Regions from separate parts of the Lysinibacillus sp. Y5S-8 genome, predicted to be linked through region 2. Evidence: riboswitches for the same ligand, from Rfam matches in the RefSeq annotation. Region 2 holds a riboswitch; each other region holds the start of a gene.
The links. Region 2 has a riboswitch for cobalamin ahead of mmgD (citrate synthase). Riboswitches for the same ligand answer to the same signal wherever they lie in the genome.

Region 1 (3,288 bases), 170 kb from region 2:
TAATTCTATTAATTATAAAATATGGACTGTGTGTATGATTCAAAGTGAAGAGAAGGTTTTACTTCTGGATAGACAGCACGACAATTTCAAAGGTTTTATTCCACCGGGTGGTAAAGTTGAATTTCCTGAAAGTATTGTAGAAAGTGCTATCAGAGAAGTAAGGGAAGAAACCGGGTTAGAAGTTAGAAACCTTATTTATAAAGGGCTTTATGAATATGTTAATCCAGTCGCAAAAGATAGATATATGATATTTAATTACATAACAAAGGATTTCGAGGGTGAACTCTTGAAAGATGCTCCAGAAGGGAAAGCGGTTTGGGTAGATATAGAGAACGCATATAAACTTCCTATGCAGCCATCGATACGGAGGAGATTTCCTTTATTTTTTCAAGATGGAACATTTGAGATTCAAGTTGAATGGAACCACGAAGAAAATAAAGAAGGGAAAGTTACTATACGTCACACATAAAACTTCTTATTAGACTAACGGGGGCAATCGTTCAATAGAGCAGTCGCTTTTCAATAACATCGAGGTCAGTTCAATACATATATAAGTGAAGAATAAATAATGGGGCTCAAATTTAACCACTTTGTTAAATAGTTTAACTTTCAATATCTAAATGGTAGAGAGGGATTAAGAATAGATAGAGAAAATTCTAAAATAAAAGCCGCTTGACCGTCCTTTTGTTTATTAAACGAACGGTGCAGATTGTTGAAGAAGGAATTTTATAATAGTGATTTATTAAAGAATAGGGAAGTGGCAGTAACCATGAACTACATAATCAGATTAGCGAATGAAAACGACTTATCGGGTTTATGTGATAGTAGAAATAATAAAGATCTATTCACGAATTATTTAAAGCAATTTGCAAAAAAGGAATTATATTTGGTAATTGCTGAACAAGACGCACTTATATTTGGTTTTGGAGTTCTTAAATTAAAAGGTACTTTGCTTCCTAAATTAAGTGACCTATATGTAAAAGAGGATTATCGTGGTAATGGTATAGGTTCAAACTTAATGAGGTATAGAGAAAATATTGCAAAGAGTTTAGGACATTCTGAAATATTTGTGAGTGTTGACCTGATAGAAAATCCCAAAATGATAAAGTTAATTAGCAAACACGGTTACGAACCTATCTCTGACCCATATTTAAAAAAAGCTGTATTTTATAATGATGTTGGTACGACCTATAATAAAACCTACACAAGAATTGATTTCAAGAAGTTGTTGAACTAACGGGGGCTAGTTCAACAAGATTTAAACAACTTTAAAGAGCCTTCTTATAATATAATTTTTATATTTTTTGATTAGAAATAACTTTATTATCACTTTACAGAAAGCAATTAAAGCGATGCTCAGTGTGACATGAGGAAAACCTAGTTTTTTATGCATCCATTTTACATGGAAGTATTTTGAAATAATTAGTATTTTTTAGCATAAATTGACTTTGGACATACAATACTTTACAATGATTAGCTAAGGAATAGAGAATTTTCGCAAATTTCCTTACCAACTGAATAGCGTGTAGTAATAGGTGTAAATTGCGTGCAATTTGCTTAAAAGGGAAGTCGGTGCGAATCCGACACTGTCCCGCAACTGTAAATGTGAGCGACTTTTCAGCAACCACTGTCAAATGATGGGAAGGAGAAAAGTGGCAATGACCATGAGTCAGGATACCTGCCTGTTACGAGTACACACCAGTAACCTACGAGGAATAGGAGGTGGCATGTTGACAAAACAGAATGCTCTGTTCGTCACGGTACGTCAAACGCCCAAAGTAAATGAAGGGGTTCGCAAGCGGGCTCATTTACACATACTTAGGGTTTGTTTGGCATTGGGTGATGAACGAAGATAAGCGAAGGATTTCCTCAAAAATGGTAGGAAGTCCTTTTTGTTTTGACATTATGTACGCAAAGGGGATGCATGTATGACTTCTTTAGATATGAACATTTGTAAGCAGCCACGCACAGAAGTTGCCAAGAAAGCGAAAACAAGAATGGCGGTCGAATCATTGATTGACCAATTATTAGCAACGAAGCTGATCCGCAATGATCGCTTCTTTGAGCAAATTTTATATAATAAAGAAATTATTTGGATACAAAATGGGGATGTGGACGGGCATCTTTTCGCGAAGGCAGCGGTAACCGATCAACTGAAAACGAAGACCAATAGCTTTATGATGTATATGCCGACTAACCCGATTGTCTATGAGGTTAACGGGGAGCCATACCATTTAATTACACGCATTGATTCCACACGTGCCAAGCCCAACCTTGACCGTCTGTCACTGGAGCCAAAGCCTGTTTTAAGTGCAGCACGTGTCAATGATGTATTATGCTCGATTGTGATGCGTTTTTATGAAACATATATCCATGATTTAGCGCCTCAACATGATAAGTTAATAGCCTTTGTGCAGCAGGAATATGCCCAATTTATTGAAGCGGTTCAGGCATTAAATGATTACCATTTCAACTGGCATCCACGTGGCAACGGTCACGAGCTATTGCTGCAATTAATTGATCAACTGCAAATTTTAAAAAGTTATCCTGGTAAAGTGCTAGTTGATTTCACAAACACGCATGACTACGTGATTGTCGAGCCTGCATACCTTGTGCACAGCCCTACAAAGAAAGCAGTAGGCGCATTATAAACTCAAGCCCTCCATCAAACGGAGGGCTTGTTTTTATTTATTTGAAGGGTAGGGGGTAAATACTCTCGATTGAGCAGCGAATACTCGCGGAAGCAGATGAAATACTCTCGATTGAGCAGCGAATACTCGCGGAAGCAGATGAAATACTCTCGCTCGAGCAGCGAATACTCGCGGAAGCAGATGAAATACTCTCGCTCGAGCAGCGAATACTCGCGGAAGCAGATGAAATACTCTCGTTCGGACAGCGAATACTCGCGGAAACAGATGAAATACTCTCGCTCGAAGCAAGTAAACACCCGCGCAAGCAAACGGCTTCGCGCGGGCAGGATCACCTACTTACAGACAAGTGCATGGCTGCTTGTGCTTCGTGCCAAGGAACAGAATATCCTTTGCCCTTTGCACAAAAGATGCTGGAGGAGCTGTATTCTGGGTCGGCATTTTTATCGTAGCCCATGTGCGAAATAATTTCCTCGGCATTATGACATACATCATAGCCATCAAATTGGAGTGTGAGTGCGCCTTTACCATTGGTATAGGCCGCAAAGGTTGTGCTATAGCTCATTAGGGTGGCAACGGGTGCTCGTCCCGTTAGCACAACATCTGTTTCGGATAAGATGGGGTCATCGAATGTGCCAGC
Region 2 (3,288 bases):
AATCGGAAAAATACGTGAAAGATATCGACATCAATCTTCTTCTTGAAGCCATCGAAAATGAATTAGATGGACAAATTGTGGACATAAAATCGGCAAACGGAGATACCGTTTCAGTTTTCATTGAGTAGAGGCGGCTTATGATGCATGTAAAAGTGAAAGCAAAAGACGTTCGCTTTACCGTTCCTGTTCCATATGCTGTGCTAACCATTGTTCTTTCCATTTTGACTTCAAAATGGATTCAGCAAAGTGTCAACAAATGGACAAAGGCATACTTCGACAGAAAAAAAATCGACTTTTCCTTTCCATTCATTGACAAAGAAATGCTCAAGCCTATTATCAAGGAACTACAAAATTATAAAGGGCTCGTGCTAGTAGATGTCAAGGCACAAGACGGTACAGAGGTTAAGATTAGACTGTAATAACCTAATAGTTAAGATGAGAGCATGTTTTCATAAAAAGCATGCTCTTTGTTATTTAAAGAGAATCCTTTGCAAAAGAACTATCTAAATTCCACAATTTGTCCTCTAGATTGTCTAAGAGTGTTTTTGTTCTTTTCTCAAGATGATCTGGTAGCTCATTTTTACTGAAATAGGTAAGATTCAAACTCTCACCATCCCTCACCTCTAATACACCACTGACATTTTTCGCACTATAAAGATGAATAACTGTATAGATTTCATCCCCATTTGGATATTGAAAATAATAATCAGGCCCAGAAAAAACACCAATCAGGTCCAATTCATTCGCTACCAGTCCTGTTTCTTCATGAAGTTCACGAGTAGCAGCTTCTTCTAGCGTTTCATTCAGTTCCATTGAGCCACCAGGTAATCCCCAATCGAACGTATCTGAACGATGTTGAAAGAGAATTTTCTTATCATCGTTGACTACAAGAATTGTCGCCCCGATACTGATAATCGGTCTACTGCCGATGTATTTCCTTAATTCTGAAATATAGCCCATATGTGCTCCTCCTCTATTATTATAAAAAAACTATTCGCCTTTCTTATTATAAAGACCTCTATTTTACTTGTAATCCTTGAAAATGGATTTATTGGTATAGATGAACAATCTTTTTTTGTACAAAATAATGCTCAAAAATGCAGAATAGTCAATCAAAAATGAAAAATAGCTTTTTATAATCAGTCTTTTCTGAATTTTACCTATATTGATTGTTTTGAAAACTCTATGTTAAGGTAAATAGACAAATTGAATATGCTAAATTTTGGTGGTTCAAATGGAGTTCATTCCATTTGATTAAAAGGGAAGTTGGTGAGAGTCCAACACTGTCCCGCAACTGTATTTAGGAGCTCGATAACAAGGCCACTGTTTTGTTTGTCAAAATGGGAAGGTGTTATTGAAGTGTTGATTATAAGTCAGGAGACCTGCCACAAAATAAGCATCAATTGACCTACGAGGATAGGGAGGTGTTAGCTACTGCATGATTTTTGTGAATTCCTGTAAATTCACTGTTATTTGGTCTGTCATGCTTTTGTAGATTAACAACTTCTAAAAAGGGGTAGAAGTTGTTTTTTTGTTGTTCTTTCGTGTTTGAATGGTAACGCTTACAAGAATAATTAAACAAAGGGGCTGTCATTGAATGGAGTTAACTTATTCACCAGGTCTTGATGGGGTCATTGCTGCTGAAACAAAATTATCTTTTTTAGACACTGTAGGAAGTCAAATTGTTATTCGAGGCTATGACTTGATTGAATTATCACAAAGATATTCGTATTTAGACATTGTCTACCTACTACTGCATGGCGAAATTCCTACTGCCGAGCAACAGGCTGACTTACAGGACAAATTAAAAGCACATTATCAGGTTCCACAAGAGATCTTCCAAATTTTCAAGCTCTTGCCTAATGAAACACATGCCATGGATGGACTGAGAACTGGAATTTCTGTTTTAGCAGGCTTTGATCAGCACATCAATGATCGTTCTACTGAAATGAACTTGACGCGAGCTTATAGACTTTTAGGCGGTATGCCTAACATCGTAGCCAATAGCTATCGTGTCTTAAACGGACAAGATGTTGTGGAGCCAGATAGTCAGCTTTCCTATAGCGCCAATTTTTATTACATGATTACTGGCAGAAAACCAACGGCGTTAGAAGAAGAAATTTTTGATCAGTCTCTCGTTTTATATAGTGAGCATGAGATGCCAAATTCGACGTTTACAGCTCGTGTTATTGCCTCTACACAATCTGATTTGTACGGTGCTTTAACTGGAGCTGTCGCATCATTGAAAGGAAATTTACATGGAGGGGCCAACGAGGCAGTCATGTACATGCTTCTAGAAGCCAAAACAGTAGCAGGCTTTGAAGCCTTGCTGAAAAATAAACTGCAAAATAAAGAAAAGATTATGGGCTTTGGTCACCGTGTTTATATGAAAAAGATGGACCCAAGAGCACAAATTATGAAAGAGGCTTTGCATAAATTATGTTTGGCACAAGGGGATGATCGCTTATATCACATGTGTGAAGCTGGTGAGAAGGTGATGGCACAAGAAAAGAGCTTGTACCCAAATTTAGATTATTATGCAGCACCAGTATACTACATGCTTGGCTTGCCAATTGAAATCTATACACCTATCTTTTTTGGCTCACGAACGATTGGCTTATGTGCTCATGTCATTGAGCAGCATGACAATAACCGATTATTTAGACCTCGTGTCCATTATATTGGCGAGCGTCATAACCTTGAAGAATTGTCGGTATAATCAAGTTTTAACAACTCGCCATAGAGCTGATGGGCATTCTGACCAATGCCTATCAGCATACTAGTATATCAAATTCATGCCTTGAAAGGAAGATATAGATGATTAAAACAAATGACATATCTAAGACAGATCAATTACTTACAGATATTGCGGATTACGTAGTAAATACAACTATTACAAGTGAAGAAGCATACGAAACAGCACGCTATGTATTATTAGATACATTAGGGTGTGGCATTTTGGCCTTACAATATCCTGAATGCACGAAACTTCTTGGCCCAGTAGTACCAGGCACAGTCGTTCCCAATGGTACACGAGTTCCAGGCACTTCCTATGTTCTTGATCCTGTAAAAGGTGCCTTTAATATCGGTTGTATGATTCGTTGGCTGGATTACAACGACACTTGGCTTGCGGCTGAATGGGGACACCCTTCTGATAATTTAGGGGGCATATTAGCTGTGGCTGATTATTTGAGTCGCGTGCGTGTTGCTGAAGGGAAAGAGCCACTTAAAATGAAAGACGTATTAGAAATGATGATACAGGCCCATGAAATACAAGGTATTCTCGCA
Region 3 (3,288 bases), 1.9 Mb from region 2:
GCAACTTTTTAATAATCTAACAGAGCATGACCGCGATATTGAATCTTACGAGGAACTAATAAAAATTCTGCAGGAACCCGTAGATTGGACATATGCAGTCTGGGAACAGCTTGTACAAGCACTTACATACAAAGATGGTCATGCACGTGCACGTGCTGCACAAATTTTATGCGCCTTAGCCGCAAAAAGTGACCCAGAAGAAAGGGTATTGGAGGATTTTTTAAAGATTTGGGCTGTGACTTATGATGAACGATCCGTTACAGCTAGAAATGCATTACAAGCTATTTGGAAAATTGGGCTAGCAGGTCAAGTACAAAGTGACTTAGTGGTGTCTTATTTAGCAAAGAGATTTCAAACTTGTTTAGATGAGAAGCATCCGACTCACATTCGCCATGATATTATTGTATCTTTTAAAAAGCTATATGACGAGACAAGTGACATAAAGTTATTAGACATTGCCCATCGTTTAATTAATGAAGAGCAGGACGTTAAATCTAAGCAGAAGTATAAGTCAGCCATCCGTTCAACGTAACGAGATGGTGTTTTTTGTGCAAATTATTTGGTAAATTATTGAATAGTCAACTATAATAAATGAAAAAATAAAAGGGGCTAGGACATGAGCATTTATAATTATTTAGTACGAAAACCTAATGGTGAAATTTTATCGATGGAAACTTATCGTGGAAAAACGATGCTAATTGTCAACACGGCGAATCAATGCCGATTTACATATCAATTTGATGACTTACAAAAAATGTATGATAAATATGGGAAAGATAATTTTGTCGTTCTAGGATTTCCTTGCGATCAATTTGGTCATCAAAATCCTGAAGATGGCGAGGAAACTACGCATCTTTGTAAAGTGAATTATGGAGTTACCTTCCCGATTTTTGAGCTTGTACAAGTAAATGGAGAGACTACCCACCCATTATTCAATTATTTAAAACATGAAGTAGATTTTCGAAAGTTTGGCAAGGCGAGCATGCAGGAAAAAATGCTTGCTGAAGCAATTGTTCAACTTGCCCCAAACTTTTTAGATGGTCGTAATATTCGCTGGAACTTTACAAAGTTTTTAGTAGATGCTAACGGCAAGACCGTTGCACGCTTTGAACCAACAGATTCACAACTTGATATTGAACAGGCAATTGAAACTATACTATAAAACAGTTTTGTTTATCTTATTCTTTAGAAATAGTGACGATCCATTCAAAGCACAGCTATTTTTTCCTATTAATATATGATAAACTGCTTTACAAGTGAATTATTCTTGCAGAATAAAAGGTGCTAACAAGCATAATCGGGAATTCGGTGAAAAACCGAAGCTGTTTCCGCAACTGTAAGTACAGCTAGTATAAAGGTTTGCCACTGTCTCAAAAGAGATGGGAAGGTACTTTATCACACATTCGTTTTTTATGTAATGAACTGTACAAGCCAGGAGACCGACCTTTGTTTGAACGTATAAAAACTTCTCGGAAGCTAGGAGGATATACGGCAAATACATAGGCTATGTCATGTTAATTTGGCCATTATTATGTTATTTTCGTCGTTCCTTTGCGTAAAGGAGCGGCGTTTTTTTATGCAAGAATTTTCATAATGGAAAGTGGGGGGATCGCAAGTGAAAAAAGATGCACGTTATTCTTGTTATCCATTTATGCGTGAGAAAGCTTCGACGGTTGATTTTGAGATTCGAACAGACAGTCTGACTACGCATTTGGGAGTTGCTTTAGCTGCAGTTAAGAAAGAGGATGTACAAGCTGTTGTAGAAGATTTAATGGTTATTTTACCTATGGCCTACCATGTCAATGGCTCGGTTCGTGGAAAACTAGCTGTAACAGAAGAGGATCTTGCTTGGTTAAGTGAGCGCTATGATTTTTATGTTCGTCATGTGAAGGAAGAGATACAAAACTTTGTCTTACCTCAAGGTACGGAGGCTGCTGCTGCTCTACATCTTTGCCGTAGTGAAGCCAAAAAATCATATCGTACATTACACAAAGTATCGGAGGAACGAGAGGTTCCAGCTATTCTTTTTGATTATTTAGGCCTATTAGCCAATGTGTGCTTCGTTATGGCTGTCTTTATGAATCAACAAGCAGGGATAGCTGAAATACCATTTATTAGTAAATCATATCCGATGAAAAAGAAAAAGGAGAATAATAATGAAGAAATTATTTAATGTTCAATGGCTAACAGTACTCTTCCTTGCAATGATTTTAGCAGGTTGTGGTACTTCAGTAGATACTAAAAATAAAGACGCTTTACAGGATACACAACAAACAGAGCAAACAAACTACAAAGTGACAGATGATCGCGGTGTAGAAATAGAGTTTAAAGAAGTACCAAAAACAGTTGTATCATTGCAACCAAGTAATACAGAAATTTTGTTTGCTCTAGGTGTTGGTGATAAAATCGTAGGAGCAACTGAGTACGATACTTACCCAGAGGAAGCACAGAAAATTGAACGGGTTTCTGATTCTGTGAATTTTAACAGTGAACGAATCATAGCGTTGAAGCCAGATGTTGTTATAGCTTATACGATTGGTGATAAGGATGCAATGAAATCACTTGAAGATGCTGGAATCAAAGTGTTTGTTATTAAATCAGCAGCTACATTCGATGATGTTTATGGTGACATCGAACAGATTGCAGCTGTAATGGGTGTTGCAGATAAAGGAAATGAAGTAAACGAAGAGATTAAAGCGAAATTAGCTGACGTTAAAACAAAGGTGAAGGAAGTAAAAGCACCGAAAAATGTTTATTTAGAAGTTAGTCCTAAGCCAGATATTTATACAGCAGGCTCTGGTACTTTCCAGCAAGAAATACTAGATGCAGCCAATGTTAAAAATATTTTTTCTGACTTGAGCAGCTGGGCACAAGTTTCTGAGGAAGATGTCATAGTGAAAAACCCAGATGTTATTTTAACGACAGTAAGCTACACAGAAGATCCAATAGGGGAAATACTTGCACGTGATGGATGGAACACAGTGACAGCAGTTCAAAATAAAGCAGTACAGACTCTTGATACAGATATCTCTAATCGACCTGGCCCACGTATTGGGGAAGCCGTAGAACTAGTAGCAAAGGCTGTCTATCCAGAGTTATTTAAATAAGAAACCATTCAAGGCTAGCTGTATACTGACAGCTAGCCATTTTTATGTGGGTTGTTATTTCCTAGTGTGAAAATTGGAATTAATTGAGTTAGTTCTATAAAATAAAAGTAAGAATGCTCGATAATTTTAGGAGGTGTAGTAATTGGAACAGTTAGAGACAAAGATAATTCCATTTGAGGCA

Region 1: another riboswitch for cobalamin. It lies ahead of V6670_RS10725 (hypothetical protein); the one in region 2 lies ahead of mmgD (citrate synthase).
Region 3: another riboswitch for cobalamin. It lies ahead of V6670_RS20990 (hypothetical protein); the one in region 2 lies ahead of mmgD (citrate synthase).

Annotation. Positions count from the first base shown of each region.
Region 1 is NZ_CP145889.1:2,205,556-2,208,843, forward strand. Features, by position in the region: gene V6670_RS10715 (8-oxo-dGTP diphosphatase) at 1-469, shown strand, start outside; gene V6670_RS10720 (GNAT family N-acetyltransferase) at 713-1,237, shown strand; cobalamin riboswitch at 1,517-1,701, shown strand; gene V6670_RS10725 (hypothetical protein) at 1,929-2,651, shown strand; gene V6670_RS10730 (translation factor GTPase family protein) at 2,980-3,288, opposite strand, start outside.
Region 2 is NZ_CP145889.1:2,373,209-2,376,496, forward strand. Features, by position in the region: gene V6670_RS11535 (hypothetical protein) at 1-128, shown strand, start outside; gene V6670_RS11540 (hypothetical protein) at 138-419, shown strand; gene V6670_RS11545 (NUDIX hydrolase) at 475-960, opposite strand; cobalamin riboswitch at 1,210-1,405, shown strand; gene mmgD (citrate synthase) at 1,598-2,719, shown strand; gene prpD (2-methylcitrate dehydratase) at 2,818-3,288, shown strand, end outside.
Region 3 is NZ_CP145889.1:4,299,228-4,302,515, reverse strand. Features, by position in the region: gene V6670_RS21000 (hypothetical protein) at 1-532, shown strand, start outside; gene V6670_RS20995 (glutathione peroxidase) at 617-1,162, shown strand; cobalamin riboswitch at 1,263-1,463, shown strand; gene V6670_RS20990 (hypothetical protein) at 1,616-2,173, shown strand; gene V6670_RS20985 (ABC transporter substrate-binding protein) at 2,157-3,107, shown strand; gene V6670_RS20980 (tyrosine-protein phosphatase) at 3,250-3,288, shown strand, end outside.